DNA from 3 places in the Streptomyces sp. R44 genome. Region 1 is predicted to be linked to each of the others. Evidence: riboswitches for the same ligand, from Rfam matches in the RefSeq annotation. Region 1 holds a riboswitch; each other region holds the start of a gene.
What was found. Region 1 has a riboswitch for cobalamin ahead of AB5J54_RS09870 (cobalamin biosynthesis protein). Riboswitches for the same ligand answer to the same signal wherever they lie in the genome.
Positions count from the first base shown of each region.

Region 2: linked by a shared signal. The riboswitch ahead of AB5J54_RS26575 (ribonucleoside-diphosphate reductase subunit alpha) and the one ahead of AB5J54_RS09870 (cobalamin biosynthesis protein) in region 1 are both predicted to bind cobalamin.
Region 3: linked by a shared signal. The riboswitch ahead of cobN (cobaltochelatase subunit CobN) and the one ahead of AB5J54_RS09870 (cobalamin biosynthesis protein) in region 1 are both predicted to bind cobalamin.

Region 1 is NZ_CP163444.1:2,116,182-2,126,165, forward strand. It holds gene AB5J54_RS09845 (VOC family protein) at 1-58, shown strand, start outside; gene AB5J54_RS09850 (hypothetical protein) at 68-1,423, opposite strand; gene AB5J54_RS09855 (alpha/beta hydrolase) at 1,613-2,740, opposite strand; gene AB5J54_RS09860 (anion permease) at 3,116-4,381, shown strand; gene AB5J54_RS09865 (hypothetical protein) at 4,398-4,619, shown strand; cobalamin riboswitch at 4,741-4,873, shown strand; gene AB5J54_RS09870 (cobalamin biosynthesis protein) at 4,908-5,894, shown strand; gene AB5J54_RS09875 (cobyric acid synthase) at 5,891-7,399, shown strand; gene AB5J54_RS09880 (putative cobaltochelatase) at 7,449-9,482, shown strand; gene cobO (cob(I)yrinic acid a,c-diamide adenosyltransferase) at 9,482-9,984, shown strand, end outside.
Region 2 is NZ_CP163444.1:5,674,770-5,684,753, forward strand. It holds gene AB5J54_RS26555 (HD-GYP domain-containing protein) at 1-760, shown strand, start outside; gene AB5J54_RS26560 (hypothetical protein) at 840-1,820, shown strand; gene def (peptide deformylase) at 1,888-2,520, shown strand; gene AB5J54_RS26570 (ribonucleotide-diphosphate reductase subunit beta) at 2,574-3,587, opposite strand; gene AB5J54_RS26575 (ribonucleoside-diphosphate reductase subunit alpha) at 3,587-5,941, opposite strand; cobalamin riboswitch at 6,073-6,203, opposite strand; gene AB5J54_RS26580 (GNAT family N-acetyltransferase) at 6,251-6,751, opposite strand; gene mctP (monocarboxylate uptake permease MctP) at 6,835-8,454, opposite strand; gene AB5J54_RS26590 (DUF3311 domain-containing protein) at 8,451-8,714, opposite strand; gene AB5J54_RS26595 (LuxR C-terminal-related transcriptional regulator) at 8,815-9,798, opposite strand; gene AB5J54_RS26600 (hypothetical protein) at 9,816-9,984, opposite strand, start outside.
Region 3 is NZ_CP163444.1:4,205,682-4,215,665, reverse strand. It holds gene AB5J54_RS19530 (precorrin-2 C(20)-methyltransferase) at 1-438, opposite strand, end outside; gene AB5J54_RS19525 (precorrin-8X methylmutase) at 435-1,070, opposite strand; gene AB5J54_RS19520 (cobalamin biosynthesis protein CobG) at 1,085-2,410, opposite strand; cobalamin riboswitch at 2,490-2,615, shown strand; gene cobN (cobaltochelatase subunit CobN) at 2,656-6,279, shown strand; gene abc-f (ribosomal protection-like ABC-F family protein) at 6,276-7,856, opposite strand; gene AB5J54_RS19505 (DoxX family protein) at 7,991-8,338, opposite strand; gene AB5J54_RS19500 (MarR family winged helix-turn-helix transcriptional regulator) at 8,434-8,874, shown strand; gene AB5J54_RS19495 (alpha/beta fold hydrolase) at 8,966-9,829, shown strand; partial or broken gene AB5J54_RS19490 (S8 family peptidase) at 9,910-9,984, opposite strand, start outside.

The sequences.
Region 1 (9,984 bases):
GGACGCCGAGGGCAACGTGTGGAGCTTCGGCACGTACGCCCCCGGCGGCGCCGGGTAGTCCTCGGGCTCAGGCCCCGCCGGTGTGGACCTGGAAGGCGGCCCGGCGGACCGCCTTGGCCAGGGCCGGGTCGGGGTGGGCGGCGGCCAGGGCGACCAGGACCTGGACCGTACGGGGATGGCCGACGGCGCGGACCTCGTCGAGCAGCGCGGGGACGGTGCCCTGCACGGCCGAGTCGAGGTGACGCACCAGCAGCTCGCTCTCGCCGTGGTCGGCGACGGCCGCGGCGGTGTCGACCCAGAGCCAGGTCGACTCCTCGCGGGTCAGCACCTCCTGGGCGTCGTCGGGGTCGGCCCCCTCGTACTCGGCGAGCCAGAGCAGCGCGTACGGGCGCAGCGAGGGCTCGGCGACGGTGGCACGCACCTCGGCCTCGGCGGGCGCGCCGACGACGCGGAGCGCCTCGAAGGCGAGCCCGCGCAGGAGGGCGTCCTCGCCGCGGGCGACGGCGAGGAGTTCGCTCACGGCGCTGGACAGGGTGCGGGCGGCGAGCCAGGCGCGGTACTCGTCGCGGGCCGGGCCGGGGGTGAGCCGGGCGCAGCCGCGGAGCATGTCCTCGGCGGACTGCTCGATGTTGCCCGCGGGGCTCTGCGCGGCGACGCAGATCTGCTCCAGCTTGACCCAGACCGCCCAGTTGCCGAGCGGGGTGAGGGTGGCGTGGCGCTCGTCCGTGCCGGGGTCCAGGGTGAGCGCGCCGACGGCGGCCAGGCCCTCCAGGGCCCAGTCGAGGAGGGCGGGCAACCCATCGACGGCCGGGCCGGCCGGGCCGGCCGGGCCGGCCGGGCCTGCGGGGGCGTCCGCGGCCTCGGGCGCCGGCTCGGTCGCGGGGACCTCGCAGCGCTCCTCGCGGAGCTCCTCGACGCGCTGGCCGAGGAGGTCGAGGAGGGCGGGGACGAGGACCGGTCCCTGGGAGAGCTGGAGCAGCGAGAGCACCTGCGGGACGGCCTCGACGACCTCGGCGACGGCGCTCGGGGCGACCCCCTCGGGGGCCGGGTGCACGAGGGACCAGGCGTCGAAGAGGGCGACCCAGCCACGCAGGACGGCGGAGTCGTCGCGGTCCCAGGCGTGCAGCCGCCAGCCGGGGCGGGCGGTGTCGCCGTGCAGCTCGACGAGCCCGGCGAGCCGGGCGCGGTCCCAGCCGGCCCGGATCTGGCCGGGCGTCAGGTCGAGTGCGGCCGCTGCCCGTTCCTGGGCGGGGGCGCCTTCGGGGCCGGTGCGGGGTGCGATGTCGGCGCCGCGCTCGACGGCGGCCCAGCGGGCGATCCGTACGGCGTCGGCGAGGACGTGCCGGGCCTGGCGGGCGAGTTCCGCGCGGGGCGGAGTCCCCTCGGGCGGCCGCGGCGCCGGCCGGGTGCGCCGGGTCGTCACGGCCCGTCGGGCAGTGGCCAGCGCCCGCGGGCGGACGAGTCGGAGTCTGGAGTTGCGCGCCAATGGTTCATCGGGCTTTCGAGACGTCACGGGGGCAGTCTTCCCGCTGACGGCCCGAAAGCCCAATCGGAATCGGACGCCCCGTCGGATCGGGCGCCGGAACGGCCTGCGGCGACCGGCCGGAGGGCCTCAGAACAGCGGGGTGAGGAAGCGGCGCAGGGACTCCTCGTAGCGGACGGGGTCGGCGTTCCACATCGCGGCGTGCGGGGCCTGCCGCACGGTCTGGAGGCTGACCCGGTCGGGCCGGCGGGCGGCGAGCTCGACGGAGGGTTCCCAGGGGGCGATGGTGTCGTCGGGGCCGTGGAAGAGGAGGACGGGGACGCGCAGGGCGTCCGGCTCGGAGGCCTCCTGGAGGAGGTCCTCGCGGGGGCCGGTCCTGCCCTGGGCGGCGCGGACGGCGAGCGGCAGCAGGGGTCCGGGGACGTGGTGGGCGGACGCGAGGTTGCGGAGGGTGGCCGCCCAGTCGAGGACCGGGGAGTCGAGGACGAGGCCGGCGATCCGGTCGCGCACGCCCGATTCGGCTGCGGCGCGCAGGGCCATCGAGGCGCCGGTCCCCCAGCCGTGCAGGACGACCTTGTGGGCGCCCCGGCGGACGGCGTAGCGGATGGCGGCGTCGACGTCCCGCCACTCGGAGTCGCCGAGGTGGGCGAGGCCGTCCGGGGAGGCGGGGGCGCCTTCGTCGCCGCGGTAGGCGGGGACGAGGACGGGGATCTTGCGGCGCTGGAAGAAGGGGAGGAGGTTCAGCGGGTGCTCGCGGGTGGTGCCGAGGCCGTGCAGGGCGATCACCCAGGTGGTGCGGGGGCCGGCCACGAGCCAGGCGGGCAGCGGGCCGAGTTCGCCGGGCATCTCGACGTCCTCGTGGGCGAGCCCGAGGGCGCTGATCGGGGTGCCGATGTGCAGCTGGGGGGTGAGCCGGACCCGGGCGCCGGGCCCGAGGACGCCGAGTTCGACCCGCTCCAGGCGGCGGACGACGGTGTCGGCGGTGTGCGGGACCCGGTCGAGGACGGGGCCGAGGACGGCGTGCAGGCCGGGGGCCTCCATCCCGTACGTGCCGGGGCGCAGTGAGGCGAGGCTGCGGGTGAGGGTGATCCGCTCGGGTGCCGTGGCGTGCACGGTGAGCCGGGGGTCTCCGGGCAGTGGTCGTCCGGACGGCGCCTTGAGGGCGACGTCGCTGGCGTACCGGCCGGCCGCGATCACGGCCGCGCCGACACCGATCAGGGTGGTGACGGCCGCTGCCGTCGCTGTAGCCGGGCGCACGCTCCCAGTCTCGGCAGGACGGGGTGGGGCTGCCACCGGACGGACCCGGACGGACCCGGCGGCGGCGAACCGGAAGGCCCGCTCGGCGGAGTGACATGGGTCTCCTCCGGGGGGTCCCCCGGGCGGATGCCTGCGTCCAGGGAGCGGAACCGGGTGCGCGGGGAGGAACCGGGGCAGGTCGTATGTGCCCCGCGAGGACCGGGATTACCCGCGGTTGCCCGGTGACCGCATCGTGGACACCCTTCGCGGCGGGGCCACAAGCGGAACCTCTTGACACCGGATAGGGACACCACGCCGCCCGCCCCAGTTCACCTTCCGTTCACCCAGGTTGCCTACGTTCGACGAGCCACTGACGTCAAACGATTGCCTGGGTAAATGGAACACATCACGCTGCTGCTCGCCATTGTGGTCGTGACAGCTCTCGTGTTCGATTTCACGAACGGTTTCCACGACACCGCCAACGCGATGGCCACGACCATCTCGACCGGTGCTCTCAAGCCCAAGACGGCGGTGGCCATGTCCGCCGTGCTGAACCTCGTCGGCGCGTTCCTGTCCGTGGAGGTCGCCAAGACGATCTCCGGCGGGATCATCAACGAAGAGGGCATTCGTACAGAAGTGATCTTCGCGGCGCTCGTGGGCGCCATTCTGTGGAACCTGCTGACCTGGCTGCTCGGACTGCCGTCCAGCTCGTCCCACGCCCTCTTCGGCGGCCTCATCGGCGCCGCGGTCATGTCGGCCGGCTGGTCCGCCGTGAACGCCCCGACGATCGTCACCAAGGTCCTCATCCCGGCCGTCGCCGCCCCGATCGTCGCCGGTCTCGCCGCGATGCTCGCCACGAGGCTGACGTACAAGATCGGCGCGAAGACCGACGAGAAGCACACCGCCAAGGGCTACCGGGTCGGCCAGATCGCCTCCGCCGGTCTCGTCTCCCTCGCCCACGGCACCAACGACGCCCAGAAGACGATGGGCATCATCACCCTCGCCCTCGTCACCCAGGGCGTCGTCGCCCCCGGCTCGAACCCGCCCCTGTGGGTCATCGTCTCCGCCGGCCTGGCGATCGCGCTCGGCACCTACCTCGGCGGCTGGCGCATCATCCGCACCATGGGCAAGGGCCTCACCGACCTCCGGCCGCAGCAGGGCTTCGCCGCCCAGACCAGCGCCGCCACGGTCATCCTCGCCTCCTCGCACCTCGGCTTCTCCCTCTCCACCACCCAGTCCTGCTCGGGTGCCGTGATGGGTGCCGGTCTCGGCCGCAAGGGCGGTGTCGTCCGCTGGTCGACCGCGACCCGGATGTTCATCGCCTGGGGCCTGACGCTGCCCGCCGCCGGCCTGGTCGGCGCCGGTGCCGAGTTCCTCACCAAGCAGGGCACCTGGGGCATCGTCGTCGTCGCGGTCCTGCTCGTGGCCGGCTCGGGCGCCATCTGGGCGCTGTCCCGCCGCAAGCCGGTCGACCGGCACAACGTCACGGACGACGACATCGACGGCGAGCCCGCCGGTGTCGTGACCACCGCGATCGCGGCCGTCACCCCGCCGCCGGCCGGTTCCGTCGCCGCCGTCGCGGACGAGGACCTGAAGACCACCATCCCCGCGCCGGTCCCCACGGACCCTGCCGCTCCCCCGGCCCCCGCCGCCGCGGTCTAAGGAACTGGAACCAAGCATGAAGATCGACTGGGCAGCCCTCGGCTCCGTCTTCGGAGTCAGCCTCGTGACGACCGTCGCCCTCGTGGGCCTCTTCACCCTCGGTGTCATCGGCCTCTCCAAGCAGGAGCAGGCCGCCGCCCAGGGTGGCTCCGCCGCCCTGGCCCGCACCGGCGCCTACGCCTGCTTCGCCCTGTGCCTGGCGGCCGTGGCGTACGGCATCTACCTGATCGTCGCCTGACGCGTCGAGCGTGACCGGCGGGGCGGTCCGCACCTTCGGGTGCGGCCCGCCCCGCCGTCGTGTTTGTGGTGCTTCGCACAGTGACGCGGTGCAGGTCAAGGGTGAGTTGACGGCTGTTCTCGGGCCGTGGTGGACTGCCGAGGCCATTACGGCGGCAGTAGAGGAAGTCCGGTGCGATTCCGGCGCGGTCCCGCCACTGTGACCGGATCCCACGGGTCCGGGAGTCAGGAACTCTCGCCGCCGGTCACGTCGATCCAGGGCGCGGACCCTGAGTGAGGACACAGCGCCATGCCCGGCCGCAGCCCCACCCTCTCCAGAGCCAGCCGCCTCTCCCCGGACGGATTCGCGTACGGCGCGGCCGCCGGTCTCGCCGTCGACCTGCTCGTCGGCGACCCCCGCCGCGGACACCCCGTCGCCGCCTTCGGCCGGGCCGCGGGCAGGGTCGAGAAGGCCCTCTGGCACGACCACCGCGGCTGGGGCGCCCTGCACACCGCCGTCTGCGCCGGTGCCACGGTCGCCGCCGGCGCCCTCGCCGCCCGTACGGTACGGGGCAGCCGCGCCGCCTCCGTCGCCCTCACCGCCGCCTCGGTCTGGGCCGTCGTCGGCGGTACGACCCTGGGCCGCGAGGCCCGGGCGATCGGCGGCGCCCTCGCGGCCGGGGACCTGGAGGTCGCCCGGGAGCGGCTGCCGCACCTGTGCGGACGCGACCCGCAGTCCCTCGACGGTCCCGCGATGGCCCGCGCCGTCGTCGAATCCGTCGCCGAGAACACCTCCGACGCGGTCGTCGGCGCCCTCTTCTGGGGAGCGGTCGCGGGCGTGCCGGGCCTGGTCGGCTTCCGCGCGGTGAACACCCTCGACGCGATGGTCGGCCACAAGTCCCCCCGGTACCGCAGGTACGGCTGGGCCTCGGCCCGCCTCGACGACCTGGCCGGCTGGCCCGGGGCCCGGCTCACCGCCGCCCTCGCCACCGTCGCCGGCGGGAACCCGCGCGGGGCCGTACGGGCCTGGCGGACCGACGCCGCCAAGCACCCGAGCCCCAACGCGGGCCCCGTCGAGGCCTCCTTCGCGGGCGCCCTCGGCATACGGCTCGGGGGCACCCTCTCGTACGCCGGACGGGTCGAGCACCGGCCCGTCCTCAACGACGAGGGGCGGCCCGTCGAGGTCGCCGACATCGACCGCGCGGTCCGGCTCTCCCGCCGGATCACCGGACTGACCCTGGCCGCCTGCGTCGGCGGCCGCATGATCGCGAGCGCGCTGAAGCGGAGGAACGCATGAGGGGTGGGGGGCTGCTCGTCGCCGGGACCACGTCCGACGCGGGCAAGAGCGTCGTCACGGCCGGCATCTGCCGCTGGCTGGTCCGGCAGGGCATCAAGGTCGCGCCGTTCAAGGGACAGAACATGTCCCTCAACTCCTTCGTCACCCGGGAGGGCGCCGAGATCGGCCGCGCGCAGGCCATGCAGGCGCAGGCCGCCCGGGTCGAACCGACCGCGCTGATGAACCCGGTGCTGCTCAAGCCCGGCAGCGACCGCTCCAGCCAGGTCGTCCTCATGGGCAAGCCGGTCGGCGAGATGAGCGCCCGCGGCTACCACGGAGGCCGGCAGCAGACGCTCTTCGAGCCGGTGATGGCGTGCCTGGAGGAACTCCGGGGCACGTATGACGCCGTGATCTGCGAGGGGGCGGGGAGTCCGGCCGAGATCAACCTGCGGCGCACGGACATCGTGAACATGGGCATCGCGCGCGCCGCGCAGCTGCCCGTGGTCGTCGTCGGCGACATCGACCGGGGCGGGGTCTTCGCCCAGTTCTTCGGGACGACGGCACTGCTCGCGCCCGAGGACCAGGCACTCGTGGCGGGCTACCTCGTCAACAAGTTCCGCGGTGACGTCACTCTTCTGGAGCCCGGGCTCGACATGCTGCACGGGCTCACCGGGCGCCGGACCTTCGGTGTCCTGCCGTACGCGCACGGACTCGGCATCGACGAGGAGGACGGCCTGCGGGTCTCCCTGCGGGGCACCGTCCGCGAGTCGGTCGTCGCGCCGCCGGTCGGCGCGGACGTGCTGCGGGTCGCCGTCTGCGCCGTACCGCTGATGTCCAACTTCACGGACGTCGACGCGCTCGCCGCCGAGCCCGGCGTCGTCGTCCGCTTCGTGGACCGGCCCGAGGAGCTCGTCGACGCGGACCTCGTCGTCGTCCCGGGCACCCGGGGCACGGTCAAGGCGCTGGCCTGGCTGCGGGAGCGGGGGCTCGCCGACGCCCTCGTCCGGCGCGCGGCCGAGGGCCGGCCGGTGCTCGGCATCTGCGGCGGCTTCCAGGCCCTGGCCGAACGCATCGAGGACGAGGTCGAGTCGAAGGCCGGTCTCGTCGACGGTCTCGGGCTGCTGCCCGTACGGGTGCGGTTCGGGGTCGAGAAGACCCTCGCCCGGCCGGTCGGCGAGGCGCTCGGCGAGCGGGTCGAGGGGTACGAGATCCACCACGGCGTCGCCACCGTGGACGGCGGGGAACCGTTCCTGGACGGGTGCCGGGTCGGTTCCGTGTGGGGCACCCACTGGCACGGCTCGCTGGAGAGCGACGGCTTCCGCCGGGCGTTCCTGCGGGAGGTCGCGGCGGTGGCGGGACGGCGCTTCGTCCCGGCGCCGGACACGTCGTTCGGCGCGCTGCGGGAGGAGCAGCTCGACCGGCTCGGCGACCTGATCGAGGAACACGCGGACACGGACGCGCTGCTGCGGCTGATCGAGCACGGCGCGCCGGAGGGGCTGCCGTTCGTGCCGCCGGGTGCGCCGTGAGCGCCCGAGCAGTCCAGGCATCCGTACCTATCGAAGGAGTCACCGTCCGATGAGCACCCGGTATCCGTTCACCGCCGTCGTCGGCATGGACGACCTGCGGCTCGCGCTGCTGCTGAACGCCGTCAGCCCGGCCGTCGGCGGGGTGCTCGTGCGGGGTGAGAAGGGGACCGCCAAGTCCACCGCCGTCCGTGCGCTCGCCGAGCTGCTGCCGGAGGTTCCGGTGGTCGCCGGGTGCCGGTTCAGCTGTGACCCGGCCTCCCCCGACCCGGGCTGCCCGGACGGGCCGCACGGCGACGCGCCCGGCACCGCGCGCGCCGCGCGGATGGTCGAGCTGCCCGTCGGCGCCTCCGAGGACCGGCTCGTCGGCTCGCTCGACATCGAGAAGGCCCTCGCCGAGGGCGTGAAGGCCTTCGAGCCGGGGCTGCTCGCCGCCGCGCACCGGGGGATCCTCTACGTCGACGAGGTCAATCTGCTGAGCGACCATCTCATCGACCATCTGCTCGACGCGGCCGCCATGGGCGCCTCCCACGTCGAGCGCGAAGGCGTCTCCGTACGGCACGCCGCCCGCTTCCTGCTCGTCGGGACGATGAACCCCGAAGAGGGCGAGCTGCGGCCGCAGTTGCTCGACCGGTTCGGGCTCACCGTCGAGGTCGCCGCCTCCCGGGACCCCGAGCAGCGGGTCGAGGTCGTCCGGCGGCGGCTCGCGTTCGAGGACGACCCGGCCGCCTTCGCCGCCCGCTGGGCCGGCGAGGAGGCCGCCCTGCGCGAACGGATCGTCGCCGCCCGGGCGCTGCTGCCCCAGGTGGCCCTGGGCGACGCCGTGCTGCTCCAGATCGCCGCGACCTGCGCCGCGTTCGAGGTCGACGGCATGCGCGCCGACATCGTGATGGCCCGGACCGCGACCGCGCTGGCCGCCTGGGCCGGACGGACCGAGGTCACCTCGGAGGACGTGCGGCAGGCCGCGCTCCTGGCCCTCCCCCACCGCCGGCGGCGCTCGCCCTTCGACGCGCCCGGCCTCGACGAGGACAAGCTCGACGAGACCCTGGAGCAGTTCAAGGGGGACGCACCGGACGACGATCCCGAGCCCGACGGGCCCGGTGACGGCGGTCCGGGCGGGGGTGGCGGTGGTGTTCCGCCGCAGGGCGAGGGGCCCGACGGCCCCGCACCCGAGTCCGCCGACGTGCCGGAGAGCGCGCCCGCCCCTGCCCCGCAGGGATCCGGCGCCGGTGCCGGTGAGCGCGCCGCCGTCAAGGCCGGCGAGCCCTTCCGTACGAAGGTGCTGAGCGTGCCGGGTCTCGGCGAGGGCGCCGCCGGGCGCCGGTCCCGCGCCCGTACCGAGCACGGCCGTACCACCGGCTCCACCCGGCCCCGGGGCGCGCTGACCAAGCTGCACCTGGCCGCGACGGTCCAGGCCGCCGCCCCGCACCAGCGGGCGCGCGGCCGGTCCGGGCCCGGGCTCGTCGTCCGGCGGGACGACCTGCGGCAGGCGACCCGGGAGGGGCGCGAGGGCAACCTGGTGCTGTTCGCCGTGGACGCCTCCGGGTCGATGGCTGCCCGGCAGCGGATGAGCGCCGTGAAGGGCGCCGTCCTCTCGCTGCTGCTCGACGCCTACCAGCGGCGCGACAAGGTCGGTCTCGTCACCTTCCGGGGGCGGGACGCCGAGGTCGCGCTGCCGCCGACCTCGTCCGTGGACGCGGCCGCCGCCCGCCTGGAGAAGCTGCCGACCGGAGGCCGTACACCGCTCTCCGCCGGGCTGCTCAAGGCCCATGACGTGCTGCGGGTCGAACGGCTGCGGGACCCCTCGCGCCGCCCGCTGCTCGTCGTCGTGACCGACGGGCGGGCGACCGGTGGCGGGGCCGACCCGGTGGCGCTCGCGGCCCGCGCGGCGCGGCTGCACGCCGCCGACGGCACGGCCTCGGTGGTCGTGGACTGCGAGACCGGCCCGGTGCGCCTCGGGCTCGCGGGGACCCTGGCACGCGAACTCGGCGGCACCGCCGTCACCTTGGACGAGCTGCGCGCCGACTCGATCGCCGGCCTCGTCAGGGACGTACAAGCAGACAACGCCATCAGGAGGGCCGCTTAATGCCGCAGGGACAGCCGACCGTCGTGCCCGAGGACGGTCTCACCACCCGTCAGCGCCGCAACCGGGCACTGGTGATGGTGCACACGGGCGTCGGCAAGGGGAAGTCGACCGCCGCGTTCGGCATGGCGCTGCGCGCCTGGAACCAGGGCTGGCCGATCGGGGTGTTCCAGTTCGTCAAGTCCGCCAAGTGGAAGGTCGGCGAGGAGAACGCCCTCAAGGCGCTCGGCGAGACCGGCAAGGGCGGCACGGTCACCTGGAACAAGATGGGCGAGGGCTGGTCCTGGATCCAGCGCGAGGTCGCCGAGGGCGAACAGTCCCACGAGGACAAGGCCCGTGAGGGCTGGGAGCAGGTCAAGCGGGACCTCGCCGAGGAGAGGTACAAGTTCTACGTCCTCGACGAGTTCGCCTACCTGCTGCACTGGGGCTGGATCGACGTCAAGGAGGTCGTCGAGGTGCTGCGCGACCGGCCCGGGCAGCAGCACGTCGTCATCACCGGCCGCAA
Region 2 (9,984 bases), 3.6 Mb from region 1:
CGTCCTCGCCGCCCTCGTCCTGCGCGCCCGCACCGGATTCCCGTACGGCCCCCTCCTCCGCGACGAACTCCGCGCCCTCCTCGGCATCGGCTCCGCCGTCTGCGCCACCGGCACCGTCATGGCGCTCGGCGTCGCCGCCGCCGGACTCTGGGCCCTGCCCGTGCTCGCCGTCCCCCTGCTGCTCACCCAGGTCTCCTTCCGGCGGTACGCGGCCGTGCGGACCGTCAACCGGCAGACCATCGCCTCCCTCGCCCGCGCCACCGAGATCGCCGGCTGCACCCCGCCCGGCCACGCCCGCCGGGTCGCCGCCCTCAGCGCGGCCGTCGGCCGCGAGCTGGGCCTCTCCGGGACCGAGCTGGCCGTCCTGGAGCACGCGGCGCTCATGCACGACATCGGACAGCTCTCCCTCGTCGACCCGGTCGCCGGCGGCGCCACCGCCGTCCTGCCGGCCGAGGAGCAGCGCCGGATCGCCCTCCTGGGCGGCGAGGTCGTCCGCAGGACCGGCGTCCCCGAGGCCGTCGCCGTCGTCGTGGAGCGGCAGGCCGACCCGTACCGCGAGCAGCCGCCCGCCGCCCGGATCGTCCGGGCCGTGAACGCCTACGACGACCTCGCGGGCGACGGCGCGGGCGCCGCACTCGACGCCCTGGAGCGGCTCAGGCTCGGCACCGCCCGCGACTATCACCCGGATGTCGTCGAATGCCTGGCCAGGGTCCTGGCGCGGGGCGGAGCCACTGGGGTGACCTCCGCGGTCCCTGGGTAACCCATGGGTAATGAGCGCGCGTCCGACCGGGCATGGTTGGATGCGAACAAGAGGGTGAAGCGACCGGCAGGCGGGAATCGTGAAGATCTTCGGGAAGGTACGGCATCGGCCCTCCGCCTCGTGGCGGCAGGCCACCGACCGCGCGTTCACGCTGATCGGCGACGGCCGGTACGAGGACGCGGGCGCACTCCTGACGCGCGCGGCGGACCTGGAGCCCTGGCTCTCGGAGTCCTGGTTCAACCTGGCTCTGCTGCACAAGTTCCGGCACGACTGGGAGCAGGCGCGGGCCGCGGGCCTGCGGGCCGTCGCGCTGCTCGACAAGGAGACCGGCGCCCCCGACTGGTGGAACGTGGGCATCGCCGCCACCGCCCTCCAGGACTGGCCGCTGGCCCGCCGCGCCTGGCAGGCCTACGGCCTCAAGGTGCCCGGCGCCGCCGCCGGCACCGGTGAGCCCGCTGGCATGGAACTGGGCAGCGCCGCCGTCCGGCTCTCGCCCGAGGGCGAGGCGGAGGTCGTGTGGGGCCGCCGGCTGGACCCCGCCCGGATCGAGGTCCTCTCCATCCCGCTGCCGTCCTCCGGCCGCCGCTGGGGCGAGGTCGTCCTCCACGACGGCGTGCCGAACGGCGAGCGGACCACCACCGCCGGCCCCTCCTACCCCGTCTTCGACGAGATCGAGCTGTGGGCGCCCTCGCCGGTCCCCACCTGGGTGGTCCTCCTGGAGGCCGCCACCGAGGCCGACCGTGACGCCCTGGAGCAGCTCGCCGCCGAGGCCGGTTTCGCCGCCGAGGACTGGTCGTCCTCCGTACGGCTGCTCTGTCGCGCCTGCTCCGAGTCGACGATGCCGAGCGCCGAGGGCGAGGGCGAGCACTCCGACCCGCACGACCACAGCGAGCCCGGGCACCCCGGACCGCTCGGCCACCGCTCGCCCGGCGAGCTGTGGGTCCCCGAGCGGGAGTGCGGCATCGCGGCCCCCGCGGGCCTGGTGCGGGGGCTCCTGGACGGCTGGGTCGCGGACAGCCCGGACAGCCGGGAATGGCGCGATCTGGAAGAGGTCTGCTGAGGCCAGGGCCCCGGGCCCGTAGGCTGTCCCTCGACGGAATCGGGTTTTCAGAAGGGCGCGGCCGGACATGGCGCAGCAGGAGACGGACGAGCAGACGATCAACGACGGCTTCGTCGTGGACACGGAGGACTGCGAGGCGCGGGAGCTCGCCTACCGCGAGCGCGGCACGGCCCGCCCGATCACGGTCGTCGGCAACCCCGTCCTCCACCGCGAGTGCAAGGACGTCACCGAGTTCGACGACGAGCTGGCGAAGCTCATCGACGACATGTTCGCCAGCCAGAAGGCCGCCGAGGGCGTGGGCCTGGCCGCGAACCAGATCGGTGTGGACCTCAAGGTCTTCGTCTACGACTGCCCCGACGACGAGGGCGTCCGGCACACCGGTGTCGTGATCAACCCCGTCCTCCAGGAGCTCCCGGCCGAGCTGCGCGTCCTGGACGAGTCCAACGAGGGCTGCCTGTCCGTGCCGACGGCCTACGCCGAGCTGGCCCGCCCCGACTACGCGGAGGTCCACGGCCAGGACGCCCAGGGCAACCCGATCAAGGTGCGCGGCACCGGCTACTTCGCCCGCTGCCTCCAGCACGAGACGGACCACCTGTACGGCTTCCTCTACATCGACAAGCTCTCCAAGCGCGACCGCAAGGACGCCCTCCGCCAGATGGAAGAAGGCACCCCGCGCTACGAGACGGTCCCGAACGACTGAGCGCATGACGAAGGGCCCGCACTCCGAGGAGTGCGGGCCCTTCGTCGTACCGGCTAGAAGTCCTCGTCGAGGTCCACCGAGCCCTCGACCGCCACCTGGTAGGCGGACGGGCGGCGCTCGAAGAAGTTGGTCAGCTCCTGGACGCCCTGGAGCTCCATGAACGCGAACGGGTTCTCCGAGCCGTACACCGGCGGGAAGCCGAGGCGCTGCAGGCGCTGGTCGGCGACGCACTGGAGGTACTCGCGCATCGACTCGGTGTTCATGCCCGGCAGGCCGTCACCGCACAGGTCGCGGCCGAACTGAAGTTCCGCCTCGACGGCCTCCTTCAGCATGTCCGTGACCTGCTGCTGCAGCGCGTCGTCGAAGAGCTCCGGCTCCTCCTTGCGGACGGTGTCCACGACCTCGAAGGCGAAGTTCATGTGCATCGTCTCGTCGCGGAAGACCCAGTTGGTGCCGGTCGCCAGGCCGTGCAGGAGGCCGCGGGAGCGGAACCAGTAGACGTACGCGAAGGCGCCGTAGAAGAACAGGCCCTCGATGCACGCCGCGAAGCAGATCAGGTTCAGCAGGAAGCGGCGGCGGTCGGCGGCCGTCTCCAGCTTCTCGATCTTCTCGACCGAGTCCATCCACTTGAAGCAGAACTGCGCCTTCTCGCGGATCGACGGGATGTTCTCCACCGCGTCGAAGGCCGCCGCGCGGTCGTCCGGGTCGGGCAGGTACGTGTCCAGGAGCGTCAGATAGAACTGGACGTGGACCGCTTCCTCGAAGAGCTGGCGCGAGAGGTACAGGCGCGCTTCCGGGGAGTTGATGTGCTTGTACAGCGTCAGGACCAGGTTGTTCGCCACGATCGAGTCGCCCGTCGCGAAGAACGCGACCAGACGGCCGATCATGTGCTGCTCACCGGCGGTGAGCTTGGCGAGGTCGGCGACGTCCGAGTGGAGGTCGACCTCCTCCACGGTCCAGGTGTTCTTGATGGCGTCCCGGTAGCGCTCGTAGAAGTCCGGGTAGCGCATGGGGCGGAGCGTGAGCTCGAAGCCCGGGTCCAGGAGGTTCTTCTTCTCGGTACTCATTACTGGCAGGCCTCGCAGGACTCGGGGTTCTCAAGGGAGCAGGCGATCGCGTCCGCGTCGGGGGTCGCCTGCTGGACGGGGATCGGGGCGGCGGCCTGCGCGGCGCGGGCGATCCGGGTCGCCGGGCGGGAGCGCAGGTAGTACGTCGTCTTCAGGCCCTGCTTCCAGGCGTACGCGTACATCGACGACAGCTTGCCGATCGTCGGCGTCTCCATGAAGAGGTTCAGGGACTGCGACTGGTCCAGGAACGGGGTGCGCGCCGCCGCCATGTCGATGAGGCCGCGCTGCGGGATCTCCCAGGCCGTGCGGTACAGCTCGCGGACCTCCGCCGGGACCCAGGTGAAGCCGGCCACCGAGCCGTTGGAGTCGCGCAGCGCCTCGCGGGTCTGCGCGTCCCACACGCCGAGCTTCTTCAGCTCGTCGACGAGGTACGAGTTGACCTGGAGGAACTCGCCGGACAGCGTCTCGCGCTTGAACAGGTTGGAGACCTGCGGCTCGATGCACTCGTAGACGCCGGCGATCGAGGCGATCGTCGCCGTCGGGGCGATGGCGAGGAGGAGGCTGTTGCGCATGCCGGTGGAGGCGATGCGCGCCCGCAGGGCGGTCCAGCGCTCCGGCCAGTTCAGCTCCACGTCGTAGTGGTCCGGGTGCAGGACGCCCTGGGCGGTGCGGGTCTTGTCCCAGGCGGGGAGCGGGCCGCTGCGCTCGGCGAGGTCCGCGGAGGCCTCGTACGCCGCCAGCATGATCCGCTCGGCGATCTTCGTCGACAGGGCGCGGGCCTCGGCCGAGTCGAACGGCAGCTTCAGCTGGAAGAAGACGTCCTGGAGGCCCATGGCGCCCAGGCCGACCGGGCGCCACTTGGCGTTGGAGCGGCCCGCCTGCTCGGTCGGGTAGAAGTTGATGTCGACGACCCGGTCGAGGAAGGTGACGGCCGTGCGGACGGTCTCGTCCAGGCGCTCCCAGTCGATGTCCGAACCCGACACGAAGGAGCCCAGGTTGACCGAGCCCAGGTTGCAGACCGCCGTCTCGCCGTCGTTCGTGACCTCGATGATCTCGGTGCAGAGGTTCGAGGAGTGGACGACGGTGCCCGGCTCGGCCGTCTGGTTGGCCGTGCGGTTCGAGGCGTCCTTGAACGTCATCCAGCCGTTGCCGGTCTGCGCGAGGGTCCGCATCATCCGGCCGTACAGGTCGCGGGCCGGCATCGTCTTGCGGGCCAGGCCCGCCGCCTCGGCCTTGCGGTAGGCGGCGTCGAACTCCTCGCCGTACAGGTCGACGAGCTCGGGCACGTCCGAGGGGGAGAACAGCGACCACTCGGCGTCGGCGTTGACCCGGCGCATGAACTCGTCCGGGATCCAGTGCGCCAGGTTCAGGTTGTGCGTACGGCGCTGGTCCTCGCCCGTGTTGTCGCGGAGCTCCAGGAACTCCTCGATGTCCGCGTGCCAGGTCTCCAGGTAGACCGCGGCGGCGCCCTTGCGGCGGCCGCCCTGGTTCACGGCGGCGACGGAGGCGTCGAGGGTCTTGAGGAACGGCACGATGCCGTTGGAGTGCCCGTTGGTGCCGCGGATCAGCGAACCGCGGGCGCGGATGCGGGAGTACGAGAGGCCGATGCCGCCCGCGTGCTTCGAGAGGCGCGCGACCTGGTGGTAGCGGTCGTAGATGGAGTCCAGCTCGTCCTGCGGGGAGTCCAGGAGGTAGCAGGAGGACATCTGCGGGTGGCGGGTGCCGGAGTTGAAGAGCGTGGGGGAGGACGGGAGGTAGTCCAGGCGGCTCATCAGGCCGTAGAGCGCGCTCACTTCGTCCAGGGCGCGGGCCGTCTCGTCCTCGGCGAGGCCGCAGGCGACGCGCAGCATGAAGTGCTGCGGGGTCTCGATGACCTTGCGGGTGATCGGGTGGCGCAGCAGGTAGCGCGAGTAGAGGGTGCGCAGGCCGAAGTAGCCGAAGCGGTCGTCGCCGGCCGGGTCGATCGTGGCGTCGAGGCGGGCCGCGTGCAGTGCCACGAACTCGGCGGTGCGGTCGGCGATGAGCCCCTCGCGGTGACCGACGGCGACGGAGGCCGAGAAGTTCACGGCGCCCTGGCCGGCGGCCTCGTCGGCGATGGTGATGGTGAGGAGCCGGGCGGCGAGCCGGGAGTACGCGGGGTCCTCGGCGATCAGGCCGGCGGCCGCCTCGGTGGCCAGCTCGCGCAGCTCCGCCTCGTCCGACGTGGCGCTGCGGCCGCGGAGGGCGGCGGCGGCGACCTTGCCGGGGTCGGTGTCCGGGAGGTCGGCGGTGAGATCGGTCAGGGTCCGCAGGAGTACGGTCCCGGGGCCGTCGGTCTCGATCGCTGCGGCCGGATCGGCGGGCGCGATGGTCACGTGGGGGCTCTCCCTCGCTCGGCTCGGGGCCTCGGGCGGGAAGGCGGGCAGGCGGGCGCCCGTACACGTGGGCGCGCCGCGTCCACCGGCCCACTCCGCGAGGCCCGGACGTCTGTGACACCCGGAACGGACGGACCGGGTGCGCTGCCGGCAGGTCTTCGGACTCACCGCGTACGAATCCGCACGAAGCACACCGTTGCGGGACAGTTCCGGATTCGCGCCGGATTCCCCTGCGTCGACAGCGAGGATGAGCATACATGTGGGGGGCGCCGCTCGTGGCACCCCCCACATGTTGTGTCGGTCCCGGCGCTACAGCTCCAGGGCGTAGGTCCGCAGCGAGTGGTCGGGGATCGGTTCCCAGTCCCGCTCGGGGGTGCGGACGAAGCCGAGGCGCTCGTAGATCCGGTGCGCGGAGACCATCAGATCGGCCGTGGAGAGCACGAGACGCGCGCACCCGGGGAGGGCCCGCGCCCGGTCCACGCAGGCCCGTACGAGGGCTTCTCCGACGCCCCTGCCGCGGGCCTCGGGAGCGACCACGAGCATCCGGAACTCGGCCTCGCCGGCGACGGCGATGTCCGCCCAGGTCGTGCCGCCGGGGGCGAAGGTCACCCCGCCGATGATCCCGCCGTCGGCGTCGACGGCGACGAGCACCTCGCTCTCGCGCGCCCGCCGGGCCGTGTCGCGGAGGACGGCGAGGTAGAAGTCGTCCTCGCCGTGCAGCAGCAGCCCGTCATTCAGATAGGTGAACCCGGTGAGGTCACCGAGCGCCTCGTGCTCCTCGGGCCGTACCGCCCTGATCGTGAAGTCCATGGGAAGCAGTCTCCCTCTCGGGGTACGTGGACGGGCCCCGGGTCTCCTCGCGGAGATCCGGGGCCCGTTCACGGACGGTGACGTCAGTGCGCCGCGGTGCCGACCTTCGGGAGGTCGGTGACGCCGGGGTCGCCCGCGTCCGCCGTGTAGTCCTCCGGGGAGGTCTCGTCGACGCCCTCGGGGGCCTTGACGGCCTTGAGGACGAAGGTCAGGACGACCGTGACGACGACGTTGAGCACGAAGGCGGTGAGGCCGATGTAGCCGATCTCGCCGATGCCCGGGATCTCGGCGGCCGAGCCGCCGAAGTGCTTCTGGGTGGGGCTGGCGACGCCGTACGCTGCGGCCGTGCCGTACGCCATGCCGACGGCCCAGCCGGCGAGCAGCGCCCAGCGGTGGAACCAGCGGGTGAAGAGACCGCCGACGAGCGCCGGGAAGGTCTGCAGGATCCAGATGCCGCCGAGCAGCTGGAAGTTGATCGCGACCGTCTTGTCCATGGTGAGGACGAAGACGAGCGCGCCGACCTTCACCAGGAGCGAGACCAGCTTGGAGACCTTGGTCTCCTGGGCCGGGGTGGCGTCCTTCTTGATGAAGTCCTTGTAGATGTTGCGGGTGAAGAGGTTGGCCGCGGCGATCGACATGATCGCGGCCGGGACGAGCGCGCCGATGCCGATCGCGGCGAACGCGACGCCCGCGAACCAGTCCGGGAACATGGTCTCGAAGAGCTGCGGGATGGCGAGCTGGCCGTTCTTGACCTTGATGCCGGCGGCGATCGCCATGAAGCCGAGCAGCGCGAGCAGGCCCAGCATCAGCGAGTACAGCGGCAGGATCGTGGTGTTGCGGCGGATGACGTTCCGGCTCCGGGACGACAGGGTCGCCGTGATGGAGTGCGGGTACATGAACAGCGCGAGCGCCGAGCCGAGCGCCAGCGTCGCGTACGTCCACTGGCCGGCCTCGCCGGGGACGAGCGCGCCCTTGGGCTTGCCGGTGGCCGGGTTGATCGTCTTGTACGCCTCGGCCGCCTTGCCGAAGATCTCGTCGAAGCCGCCCAGCTTGATCGGGATGTAGATGATCGCCACCGCGATGACGATGTAGATCAGGGTGTCCTTGACGAAGGCGATGAGCGCCGGGGCGCGCAGGCCGGAGGAGTACGTGTAGGCCGCGAGGACACCGAAGGCGATGAGCAGCGGCAGGTCCTTGACGAACCAGTTGGTGTTCTCGCCGCCGCCGACGCCCATCACGTCCAGGACGGCCTGGATGCCGACGAGCTGGAGGGCGATGTACGGCATGGTGGCCAGGATGCCGGTGACCGCCACCGCCAGGGACAGGCCCTTGGAGCCGAAGCGGCCGCGCACGAAGTCGGAGGTGGTGACGTATCCGTGCTTGTGCGAGACCGACCAGAGGCGCGGCAGGAAGGTGAAGATCAGCGGGTACACCAGGATCGTGTACGGGACGGCGAAGAAGCCGGCCGCGCCCGCCGCGTAGATGGCCGCGGGGACGGCGACGAAGGTGTACGCCGTGTAGAGGTCGCCGCCGAGCAGGAACCAGGTCACCCAGGTGCCGAACGATCTGCCGCCCAGGCCCCATTCGTCGAGGCTCTCGTTCTCGGCCTTGCGCCAGCGGGCGGCCAGGAAGCCCATGACCGTGACGGCCAGGAAGAAGAAGACGAAGACGCCGAGCGCCACGCCGTTCACGCCGTCCTTCATCGTGCGTCACCTCCCTTGCGGGCGCGCTGGTCCCGCTGCCACAGCTTGTACGCGATCATGGTGAGAGCCGTGGAGATCAGCACCCAGAGCATCTGGTACCAGTAGAAGAACGGGATGCCGGCGAAGAGCGGTTCGACCTTGGCGTAGGAGCTCACCCAGAGCATCGCCACGAACGGGGCGAACAGGCAGAGCGCGATCACCACCCGCACGGGAGTGATGGTCGGTTGTTTCCCTTGTGTCACATCTGACGCTTCTGACATGGCGATTCCGTCCCCTCACTGATCACCTCGGTAATGCTGGGGAAATCTAGGGGACGGCTCCGTTGCTGGGAACCCCTGTCCGCATAACGGAAGCGACTCGTCAGAGCCAGCCCTCCTTGGCGGCTCGTACGCCCGCCTCGAAACGGCTGCGGGCGCCGAGCCGGTTCATCAGCTCCGAGCTCATCCGGCGGACCGTCCGCAGCGAGACCCCGAGCCGCCGGGCCGCGATGTCGTCCGTGCAGCCGATGCCGAGGAGCATCAGCAACTCCCGCTCCTGCGGGGAGAGGTCGTGCGCGTCGCGGCGCGGGGCCTCGCCGAAGGGGGTGCCGGCGTCCCACAGCCGGTCGAAGAGCACCACGAGCGCGTGGACCAGGCCGGGGCTGCGCACTTCGAGGGCGCCCGCGCGCCCGTCCTCGGGGTCGACGGGGACGAGCGCGGCCTCGCGGTCGACGATCACCATGAGCATCGGGACGACGGGCACGGTCCGGGCCTCGCCGCCGAGGTCGCAGTACCAGCGGACGTAGTCGACGGTCGGCGGGTCGTTGCGGAAGCTCTCCTGGTAGATCGAGCGGATCTTCACCCCGCGCTCCAGGGCGAGTTGGTCGAGCGGCTGGCTCGCGTCCATCGTGTCGGGGAGCTGGGCGCCGCCGGGCAGCAGCGAGAGGCACTCGGTGCGGGCGTTCGCGGCGAGGTCCTCCAGGCGTTCGCGGACGGTGTCGAGTCCGGTGATGCGGTCCACGAGGTCGTGCCGGACGCCCGGTTCGGGGCAGTCCGCGTACGAGGCGAGGATGCCGGCCACCGCCCTGCCCGCCTGCTCGACCTGGCGCTTGCGCTTGCTCAGTTCGGCCTCGGCGCGGGAGAGCAGGAAGGAGAAGCCGACGTCCGGGCTGAAGGGTTCGACCTCGCCCGAGGAGTCGTCCATGAGGACGAGCTTGAGGTCCGCGAGACAGGCGAGCGCCTCGCGGACCTCCGGCTCCGGGCGGCCCAGATGGGTCGCCATGTCCGTCACGTCGTACTCGGGCCGCTCCAGGAGCAGGCGGTAGACGGCCTCCGTCGACTCCTTTATGCCGAGCGCCTCCAGCATCAGGTATCTCCCCCTCGTCACCTTCCGTGGTGCGACCGGTCGAACTCGTGATCGCGGTCGATGATGGTAGAGGGGAGGAGGCGTCTAGGTCTAGACCAATCATGGTGAACTCCGCGGGGCGATCCCGCCGGTGCGCCGGCCAGCGCGTCCAGCACCGCACCCGCCGCGAAACCCGAGACCAGCAGA
Region 3 (9,984 bases), 2.1 Mb from region 1:
GCCGAGCCGGGCGGCGGCGGCGCTGACCGAGGTCACGCCGGGGATGACGGTCGTGTCGTAGCGGTCCGCGAGCCGCTTGTGCATGTGCTGGTACGAGCCGTAGAACAGCGGGTCGCCCTCGGCGAGGACGGCGACGGTGCGCCCGGCGTCCAGGTGGGCGGCGAGGCGAGCCGAGGCCTCCTCGTAGAAGTCGTTCAGGGCGCCCCGGTAGCCGCCGGGGTGGTCCGTGGTCTCCACCGTGAGCGGGTACATCAGCCGCTCCTCGATGTGGTCCTCGCGGATGTGCTCGGCGGCGATGGAGCGCGCTATGGAGCGGCCGTGGCGGGCCGAGTGGTAGGCGATGACGTCGGCGGAGGCGATGGCCTTCACGGCGGCGACCGTCATCAGGTTCGGGTCGCCGGGGCCGAGGCCGACCCCGTACAGCTTGCCGGTGCTCACTTCTGGATCTCCGCTTCGTGGGCGAGGGCGTTGATCGCGGCGGCCGTCATCGCGCTGCCGCCGCGGCGGCCCCGGACGACCAGGTAGTCGAGGCCGAGGGTGTTCTCGGCCAGGGCGTCCTTGGACTCGGCGGCGCCGATGAAGCCGACGGGGATGCCGAGGACGGCGGCGGGCTTCCCGGCGCCCTTCGCGATCATCTCCAGGAGGTGGAAGAGGGCGGTCGGCGCGTTGCCGATGGCGACGACGGAGCCTTCGAGGCGGTCCCGCCACAGTTCGAGGGCGGCGGCCGAGCGGGTGGTGCCGAGCTCGGCGGCGAGGCCGGGGACGGCCGGGTCGGAGAGCGCGCAGAGCACCTCGTTGTCGGCGGGCAGCCGCTTGCGGGTGACACCGCTGGCGACCATCTGCGCGTCGCAGAGGATGGGCGCGCCGGCCCGGAGCGCGGCGCGGGCGCTCGCGACGACCTGCGGCGAGTACGCGATGTCCTGCACGAGGTCGGTCATGCCGCACGCGTGGATCATCCGGACCGCCACCTGGGCGACGTCGGCGGGCAGGCCCGCGAGGTCCGCCTCGGCACGGATCGTGGCAAAGGACCGGCGGTAGATCTCCGTCCCGTCCTTCTCGTAGTCGAACATCCTGGTGCTCTCGCTCATCTCGTGTGGGTCGGCAGGCTGCGGGCCGTGGTCACTGCTTCGGGCAGGGCGGTACGGGGGGTGGGGACGCCGTCCACCAGGTAGGAGTCGTCGCCGGTGGCGAGGACGTCGACCCAGGTGCCGTGCGGGTGGCCGCAGCGGCGCTCGCACCCGGAGTAGTGGACGGGCAGGCCCCCGTGGCGGACGAGGCCGGCGTCCGTCCGTACGTCGGCGAGGGACTTGGCGCAGCCGGGGCGTCCGGTGCAGGCGCTGACCCCGACGGAGGGCAGATCGGGCCGGGTGACCAGGCCGTACGTCTCCAGTTCGGGCAGCCGGCCGGGGCGGGCCCCGACGACGACCGCTCCGCGCCAGGGCGTGAGCCGCAGCTCGTCGGCCCCGTCCGCCAGGGCCCGCAGCTGGGCGGCGGTGAGCCGGCCGAGCGGGGCGAGGACGTGCAGGGCGTGCGCGCCGAGCGGGCCGGGTGCGGGCGGCGGGGACGCGGGAAGCGGCGGTACGGGTACGGGTACGGGTTCTGCCGCGATCCCGGCCCGGGCCAGCGCGTCCACCAGGTCGAGCGGGTGCCCCGGGGGCAGTTCGCGGACCCGCCAGGCGCCGGTACCGGCCGTGCGGGCGGCCTCCAGGAAGGCGTCGGCGGCGGCGAGCGCGGCACGGGGCGCGTCGGCGCCCGCGATCCGGAGGACCTGGCCGCCGACGTGCAGGAGCGCGTCGGCGGCACCGGCCGGGTGCACGACCGCGGAGGTTTCGGCGTCGACCGCGACCGCCGGGTGCCCGGCGGACGCCGGGGTCTCCCCGTCCACTGCGATCAAGGTCACATCGCCGCCGAGACCGGCCACGTCCCCGCGGCCGTCGTCGAGGACGAAGAGGAAACGGCCCGAGAGGGCCGCCGCCGCGGGGGTGGCGCAGAGGAGGGCGTCCAGCGCGCGGGCCCACAACTGGACGGCGCCGTGGCCGAGTCCGTCGAGCCCGGCGGCCGGGGAGGCCACGATGTTGCGGACGCGCTCGTGGGTCGGGGAGGGCAGCAGCCCCGCCCCGGCCAGGAGCTCGGCCAGCTCCGCCCCGCAGCCCTCGCCGAGGCCGCGCAGCTCCGCGTTGCCGCGCGAGGTGACGCTGATCCGGCCGTCGCCGAGGCTCTCGGCGACGCGGGCCAGCACCTCCGCCTGATGCGCCGTCAGACGACCTGCGGGCAGGCGCAGTCGGGCCAGGCGTCCGTCGTCGGCGGGGTGCAGGCGCAGCGCCCCGGGGCAGGCGTCGCCACGGTCCCGTACGCGAGCTTCGCCCGGTTCGGGCGTCGGGGGTGGGGTGGGCGGCATGGCGGCGAGCATACCCACGGGGAACCGGGCGGCCACCGAGTGTGATCCGGCCGACTCTCCCGCCTTCTCCGGCCCGGAGACGGCACGATCTAGGATGCAGATCGGCATGGGGTCCCAGGACCCCGGGGAGGAAGCCCGGTGAGAATCCGGCGCGGTCCCGCCACTGTGAGCCCGTACCCACGGGTGAGTCAGGAACTCCCGCCGTCCATACGACCACCCGGGGCGCGGACAACCCCGAGGAAGGGCCTGAGCTCGCCATGCTCCTGCTGCTGTCGCACTCCGACACCGACCTGCTCAGCGCCCGCGCGGCCAATGCCGCCCAGGCCGAGGGAGCGGTCGAGTACCGCTTCGCCAACCCCTCCCGTCTCCCCCTCGCCGACCTCCCGGCCCTCCTCGACGGCGTCGACCTGGTCGTCGTCCGGCTCCTCGGCGGGCTCCGCTCCTGGCAGGAGGGGCTCGACGCGATCCGCGCCGCCGGAAAGCCGGTCGTCGTGCTCAGCGGCGAACAGGCCCCCGACGCCCAGCTGATGGAGGCCTCCACGGTCCCCGTCGGCGTCGCCACCGAGGCGCACGCCTATCTGGCGCACGGCGGCCCGGCCAACCTGGAGCAGCTGGCCCGGTTCCTCTCCGACACCGTCCTGCTCACCGGCCACGGCTTCGAGGCCCCGGCCGCCGCCCCCACCTGGGGCCCCCTGGAGCGGACCGTACGCAACGAGACCGGCCCGACCGTCGCCGTGCTCTACTACCGCGCCCACCACATGAGCGGGAACACCGCCTTCGTCGACGCCCTGTGCGGCGCCATCGAGGACGCCGGCGCCCGCGCCCTCCCGCTGTACGTGGCGTCCCTGCGCGCCCCCGAGGCGGAGCTCGTCGAGACCCTGCGCACGGCCGACGCCATCGTCACGACCGTCCTCGCGGCCGGCGGCACCAAGCCCGCCGAGGCGCAGGCCGGCGGCGACGAGGAGGCCTGGGACGCGGGCGCGCTCGCCGCGCTCGACGTGCCGATCCTCCAGGCCCTGTGCCTGACGGGCTCGCGGTCCGCCTGGGAGGAGAACGACGAGGGCCTCTCGCCGCTGGACGCCGCCAGCCAGGTCGCCGTGCCCGAGTTCGACGGCCGCCTCATCACCGTCCCCTTCTCCTTCAAGGAGATCGACGCGGACGGTCTGCCCGCGTACGTCGCCGACGCCGAGCGCGCGGCGCGCGTCGCCGGGATCGCCGTCCGGCACGCCCGGCTGCGCCACATCCCGAACGCCGAGAAGAGGCTGGCGCTCGTCCTCTCCGCGTACCCGACGAAGCACTCCCGCATCGGCAACGCGGTCGGTCTCGACACCCCCGCCTCCGCCGTCTCCCTCCTGCGTCGCCTCATCGCCGAGGGCTACGACTTCGGGCCGGTCGAGGACCTCCCCGGTCTCGTCTCCGGCGACGGCGACGAGCTGATCTACGCCCTCATCGAGGCCGGCGGCCACGACCAGGACTGGCTGACCGAGGAGCAGCTCGCGAAGAACCCGGTCCGCATCCCGGCCGCCGACTACAAGCGCTGGTACGCGACGCTGCCCGCCGAGCTCCGCGAGCAGGTGGAGGAGCACTGGGGCCCGGCGCCCGGTGAGATGTTCCTCGACCGCTCCCGCAATCCGGAGGGCGACATCGTCCTCGCCGCCCTGCGGCGGGGGAACCTCCTGGTCCTCATCCAGCCGCCGCGCGGCTTCGGCGAGAACCCGATCGCGATCTACCACGACCCCGATCTCCCGCCGTCCCACCACTACCTGGCCGCCTACCGCTGGATCGCCGCCCGCGCCGAGGACGGCGGCTTCGGCGCCGACGCCATGGTCCACCTGGGCAAGCACGGCAACCTGGAGTGGCTGCCCGGCAAGAACGCCGGCCTGTCCGCCGCCTGCGGCCCCGACGCGGCCCTCGGCGACATCCCGCTGATCTACCCGTTCCTCGTTAACGACCCGGGCGAGGGCACCCAGGCCAAGCGGCGCGTCCACGCGACCCTCGTCGACCACCTGGTGCCGCCGATGGCCCGCGCCGACTCGTACGGCGACATCGCGCGCCTGGAGCAGCTGCTCGACGAGTACGCGCAGATCAGCTCGATGGACCCGGCGAAGCTCCCGGCCATCCGCGCGCAGATCTGGACCCTGATCCAGGCCGCGAAGCTCGACCACGACCTCGGTCTGGAGGAGCGCCCGGAGGACGACGGCTTCGACGACTTCCTGCTGCACGTCGACGGCTGGCTGTGCGAGGTCAAGGACGCCCAGATCCGCGACGGCCTGCACGTCCTGGGCGGCGCCCCGGAGGGCGAGGCCCGGGTCAACCTGGTCCTCTCGATCCTGCGCGCCCGCCAGATCTGGGGCGGTACGCAGGCGCTGCCGGGTCTGCGCGAGGCGCTGGGCCTGGACGAGTCGGCCGCGACCCGTACCACCGCCGACGCGGCGGAGGCGAAGGCCCGCGAGCTGGTGGAGGCGATGGAGGCGGCCGGCTGGTCCGTGGACGCCGTCCCGACGGTCGCCGCCGCCCACGGTCCCGAGGTGCACGCCGTCCTCCGCTTCGCCTGCGAGCAGGTCGTGCCGCGGCTCGCCGCCACCACCGACGAACTCGCCCACGCCGTGCACGCCCTGAACGGCGGCTTCGTGCCGGCCGGTCCGTCCGGCTCCCCGCTCCGCGGCCTGGTCAACGTGCTGCCGACGGGCCGCAACTTCTACTCCGTCGACCCGAAGGCCGTGCCGTCCCGGCTCGCCTGGGAGACCGGGCAGGCGCTCGCCGACTCGCTGCTCACGCGCTACCGCGACGACAACGGCACGTGGCCGACCTCCGTCGGCCTGTCCCTGTGGGGCACGAGCGCGATGCGCACCGCCGGCGACGACGTCGCCGAGGCGCTCGCCCTGCTCGGTGTCCGCCCGCTGTGGGACGAGGCCTCGCGCCGGGTGAACGGCCTGGAGCCGATCCCGCTCGCCGAGCTCGGCCGCCCGCGCGTGGATGTGACGCTGCGCATCTCGGGCTTCTTCCGTGACGCGTTCCCGCACGTCATCGGCCTCCTCGACGATGCCGTACGGCTCGTCGCGGGCCTGGAGGGCGAGTCCGCCGAGGACAACTACGTACGGGCGCACGCGCAGGCCGACCTCGCCGAGCACGGCGACGAGCGGCGCGCCACCACCCGTATCTTCGGTTCCCGGCCCGGCACGTACGGCGCCGGCATCCTGCAGCTGATCGACTCGCGGGACTGGCGCACGGACGCCGACCTCGCCGAGGTGTACACGGTGTGGGGCGGGTACGCGTACGGGCGCGGGCTCGAGGGCCGCCCGGCGCGCGCCGAGATGGAGACCGCGTACAAGCGGATCGCGGTCGCCGCGAAGAACACGGACACCCGCGAGCACGACATCGCCGACTCCGACGACTACTTCCAGTACCACGGCGGCATGGTCGCGACCGTCCGCGCGCTGACGGGCACGGCCCCCGAGGCGTACATCGGCGACTCGACCCGCCCGGAGACCGTCCGCACCCGCACGCTCGTCGAGGAGACCTCCCGGGTCTTCCGGGCCCGCGTGGTCAACCCGCGCTGGATCGAGGCGATGCGCCGCCACGGCTACAAGGGCGCGTTCGAGCTGGCGGCGACCGTCGACTACCTCTTCGGGTACGACGCGACGACGGGTGTCGTCGCCGACTGGATGTACGACAAGCTGACCCAGGAGTACGTCCTCGACGAGACGAACCAGGCCTTCCTCAAGGAGGCCAACCCCTGGGCCCTGCACGGCATCGCCGAGCGGCTCCTGGAGGCCGAGTCGCGCGGCATGTGGGAGAAGCCGGACCCGGAGACCCTGGCCGCCCTGCGCCAGGTGTTCCTGGAGACGGAGGGCGACCTGGAGGGTTCCTCGGACGACTAGTGCGTCACGAGGTCCGGGGCCGGTTCGAGTGCGAGGACACGGCCCCGGTACCCCTCCCTCAGCCGCCGGTCGTGGCTGACGATCACCAGCGTGCCCGCGTAGGAGGCCAGTGCGGCCTCGATCTCCTCCACCAGGCCCGGGGCCAGGTGGTTGGTCGGCTCGTCCAGGAGGAGCAGATCGGCGGGGGAGGTCACCAACCGGGCCAGTTCCAGCTTGCGGCGCTGGCCCGTCGAAAGCAGCCGGACCGGGGTCGTCAGATCCCGGGCCGCGAAGAGCCCGAGGGCGAGCAGTTCGTCCTCGCGGCCCTCTCCGAAGGCCTCGCCCACCGTACGGGGGTCGAGGGGTGAGGCAGTGTCCTGGCGGAGCAGCCCGACCCGGGCGGGTACGGTCACCGTGCCCGCGTCCGGGTCGAGCTCGCCCGCCAGGACCCGGAGGAGGGTGGTCTTTCCCGCCCCGTTGGGCCCGGTGAGCAGCAGGCGTTCGCCCGGTTCGAGGTGGAGCGCGTCGAGGCGGAGCCGGCCGTCGACGCGGATCCCCGTGAGGTCGACGGGTGCGCCTTCGCCCGCGATGTCCGTGCGGAACCGGAGGGGTTCCGGCGGCGCGGGCACGGGGTGGGCGGTGAGCCGGGCGAGTTTCTCGCGGGCGGAGCGGATGCGGCTCATCGCGCCGTGCGCCCGTGACCGGGCGCGGAAGGCGCCGGCCCCGCTGAACGCGGCCGGGGCCTTGCGGGGGATCGCGGAGAAGCGGTCGATGTGGGTGTCGGCGAGGGCCCGGTGGCGGGCGAGTTCGGCCTTCCACTCCTCGTGCTCCCGCTGTCTGCGGGCCCGTTCGGCGGCGCGGCCGGTGAGGTAGCCGGCGTAGCCGTCGCCGTACCGCCGCACGGTGTGGCGGTCCTCGTCGACCTCCAGGACGGCGGTGGTGACCCGGTCGAGGAAGACCCGGTCGTGGGAGACGGCGACGACGGTGCCCCGGTGGGCGCGCAGCCGTTCCTCCAGCCAGGCGACGGCCTCGTCGTCGAGGTCGTTGGTCGGCTCGTCGAGCAGCAGCAGTTCGGGCTCGGCGGCCAGGACGGCGGCGAGGGCGAGCCGGGAGCGCTGTCCGCCGGAGTGCGTCCCGAGGGGCCGGTCGCGGTCGAGCGGGCCGGGCTCGCCGAGCCGCCGCAGGGTGGTCTCGACGCGCCGGTCGGCCCCGGCGCCGCCCCGGGCCTCGTAGGCGGCGAGCAGCCCGGCGTATCCGGCGAGGTCGCCGGTGGAGTCGAGCTTTGCCTCGGCCGTACGGATGGCCCGCTCCAGGTCCCGGATCTCCGCGAGCGCGTGGTCGACGGCGTCGCCGACGGTCGCGTCCGCGGGGAGGTCGAGGGTCTGGGCGAGGTGGCCGAGGCCGCCGGGGGCTTCGACGGTCACGGTGCCGTTGTCGGGGGTCTCCAGGCCGGCGAGCAGCCGGAGGAGCGTGGACTTCCCGGAGCCGTTGTCGCCGACGACGCCGAGGCGTTCGCCGGGGCGGACGGTGAGGGAGACCCGGTCGAGCACGGTCCGGTTCTGCACGTACCGGTCGTCGTAGCGCTTGGTGACGTCGATGAGTAGGGCACGGAACAAGGGCGACCTCCTGACCTCGGGGACATGGACGCGAGACGTGGCGTCTCGTCTGGATGACGGTACGGCACACTCGGAGGTCTGACAAGACGATACGTCTCGTGTTGTTGGTTGGCCGATCAGGCGGAGGCTATGCGCAGCACCAGCGCCGCCGCCGCGATCAGGGTGAGCACCGCCGCCGGCGCCAGCTCGAAGTCCTTCACGCGCAGGTGGGCGATCACGGCGCCGGTGAAGTAGAGCACCAGGCCCACCGCCGCGGCCTGGCCGAGGAGCGGGACGAAGAGCCCCGCGAGCAGGCCGAGCGCCCCGGCCGCCTTCGCGGTCGCGAGCCACGGCAGCGCGCTCTCCGTCACGCCCACCTTGGTCATGCTGCCGGTGACCTGCGGGTTCTTGGTGAACGTCAGGAAGGCGGAGCCGAGTGAGGCGAGGGCGAGCAGGCTCGCGACGACGGCGTAGGCGATGAACATGGAGGTGCTCCAACAGTCTGGGGATGAAAACCATTGAAGCGTAACAACGATTTACTCCGCTCCACAATCGAGATGTTCTTGTTACCGTGGACGGCATGGCAGCTCTCCCGTCCGACCGCCTCGGCTTCCTCCTCTCCTTCCGCGGGGAGCTCACCGGCGCGCGCATCCGCGCCGCCCTGGGCGTCGCCGGACTCCACCCGCGGAACGCGATGACGCTGATGCAGCTCGCGCCCGGGGCGATGAGCCAGCGGGACCTGGCCGCCGCGATGGAGATCGACCCCAGCCAACTGGTGGCGATCCTCAACGAGTTGGAGGCCGACGGGCTCGCCGAGCGACGGCGCGACCCGGCCGACCGGCGCCGCCACATCGTGGAGATCACCGAGGCGGGCGCGACCGCCCTGGGGCGGGTCGACGCGGCGGTGGGCGCGGCCGAGCGCGAGATCTTCGGCGACCTGACCGAGGCCGAACAGGCGGTGCTGCGCGGGCTGTTGGACCGGGTCGTGGTCGACCCGGCGGCCCACGAGTGCGGAGAGTAGAAAAAAGTCCGGCGAAGGCCGGTGAACTCCGATGAGTTCCGGTGGGGCCGGGGGTCTACCCCCTGAACGACCCACCACCGAGGAGATCACCATGGCCGAGACCGACACCCGGACCCTGGACGCCGTCGGCGCGACCCTGCGCTACGACGTGCGCCCCGGCAGCGGGACCGACGAGCGCCCCCTGCTCCTGATCGGCTCCCCCATGGACGCGAGCGGCTTCACCACGCTCGCCTCCCACTTCGCCGACCGGACCGTCGTGACGTACGACCCGCGCGGGGTGGCCCGCAGCGAGCGCACCGACGGCGCCGCGGAGACGCGGCCCGAGGAGCACGCCGACGACCTGGCCCGGCTGATCGAGGCGCTCGGCGCCGGTCCCGTCGACGTCTTCGCGAGCAGCGGCGGCGCGGTCAACGCCCTCGCGCTCGTGGCCCGCCGCGGCGACCTGGTGCACACCCTCGTCGCCCACGAGCCGCCGACCGCCCAGGTCGTCCCGGACCGGGAGGCCGCCCTCGGGGTCTGCGCGGACGTGCACGCGACCTATCTGCGGGAGGGCTGGGGCCCGGCCATGGCCAAGTTCCTGGCGCTGACGATGCGGCAGGGCGAGTTCCCGGCGGACTGGGCCTCGGAGCCCGCGCCCGACCCGGCCGCGTTCGGCCTGCCGGCCGAGGACGACGGCTCGCGCGGCGACCCGCTGCTCGGACAGAACATGCGCGGCTGCACCTCCTACCGTCCCGACTTCACCGCCCTGAGCGCCGCGCCGACCCGGATCGTCGTCGCCGCGGGCAAGGAGTCCGAGGGCACCTTCGCCGCGCGCGCGGCGGTCGGTGTCGCCGAGGGGCTCGGCATCCCGGTCACCGTCTTCCCGAGCCACCACGGCGGCTTCCTGGGCGGCGAGTTCGGACAGCACGGCGCCCCGGCGGAGTTCGCCGAGGCGCTGCGGGCCGCGCTGGCCTGATTCCCCTGCTTCCCGGCGCCGGCGGCCGCCTTCACGGCGGCCGCCGCGTCGACGTTCCCGAGGCCCAGCTTGGGTGCCTGGCCCGGGTTGGCGGCCGTGTCGCGGATCGTCCGCATGATCGCGGCCGCGTCCAGGCCCTGCTGGTGCAGGAGCGC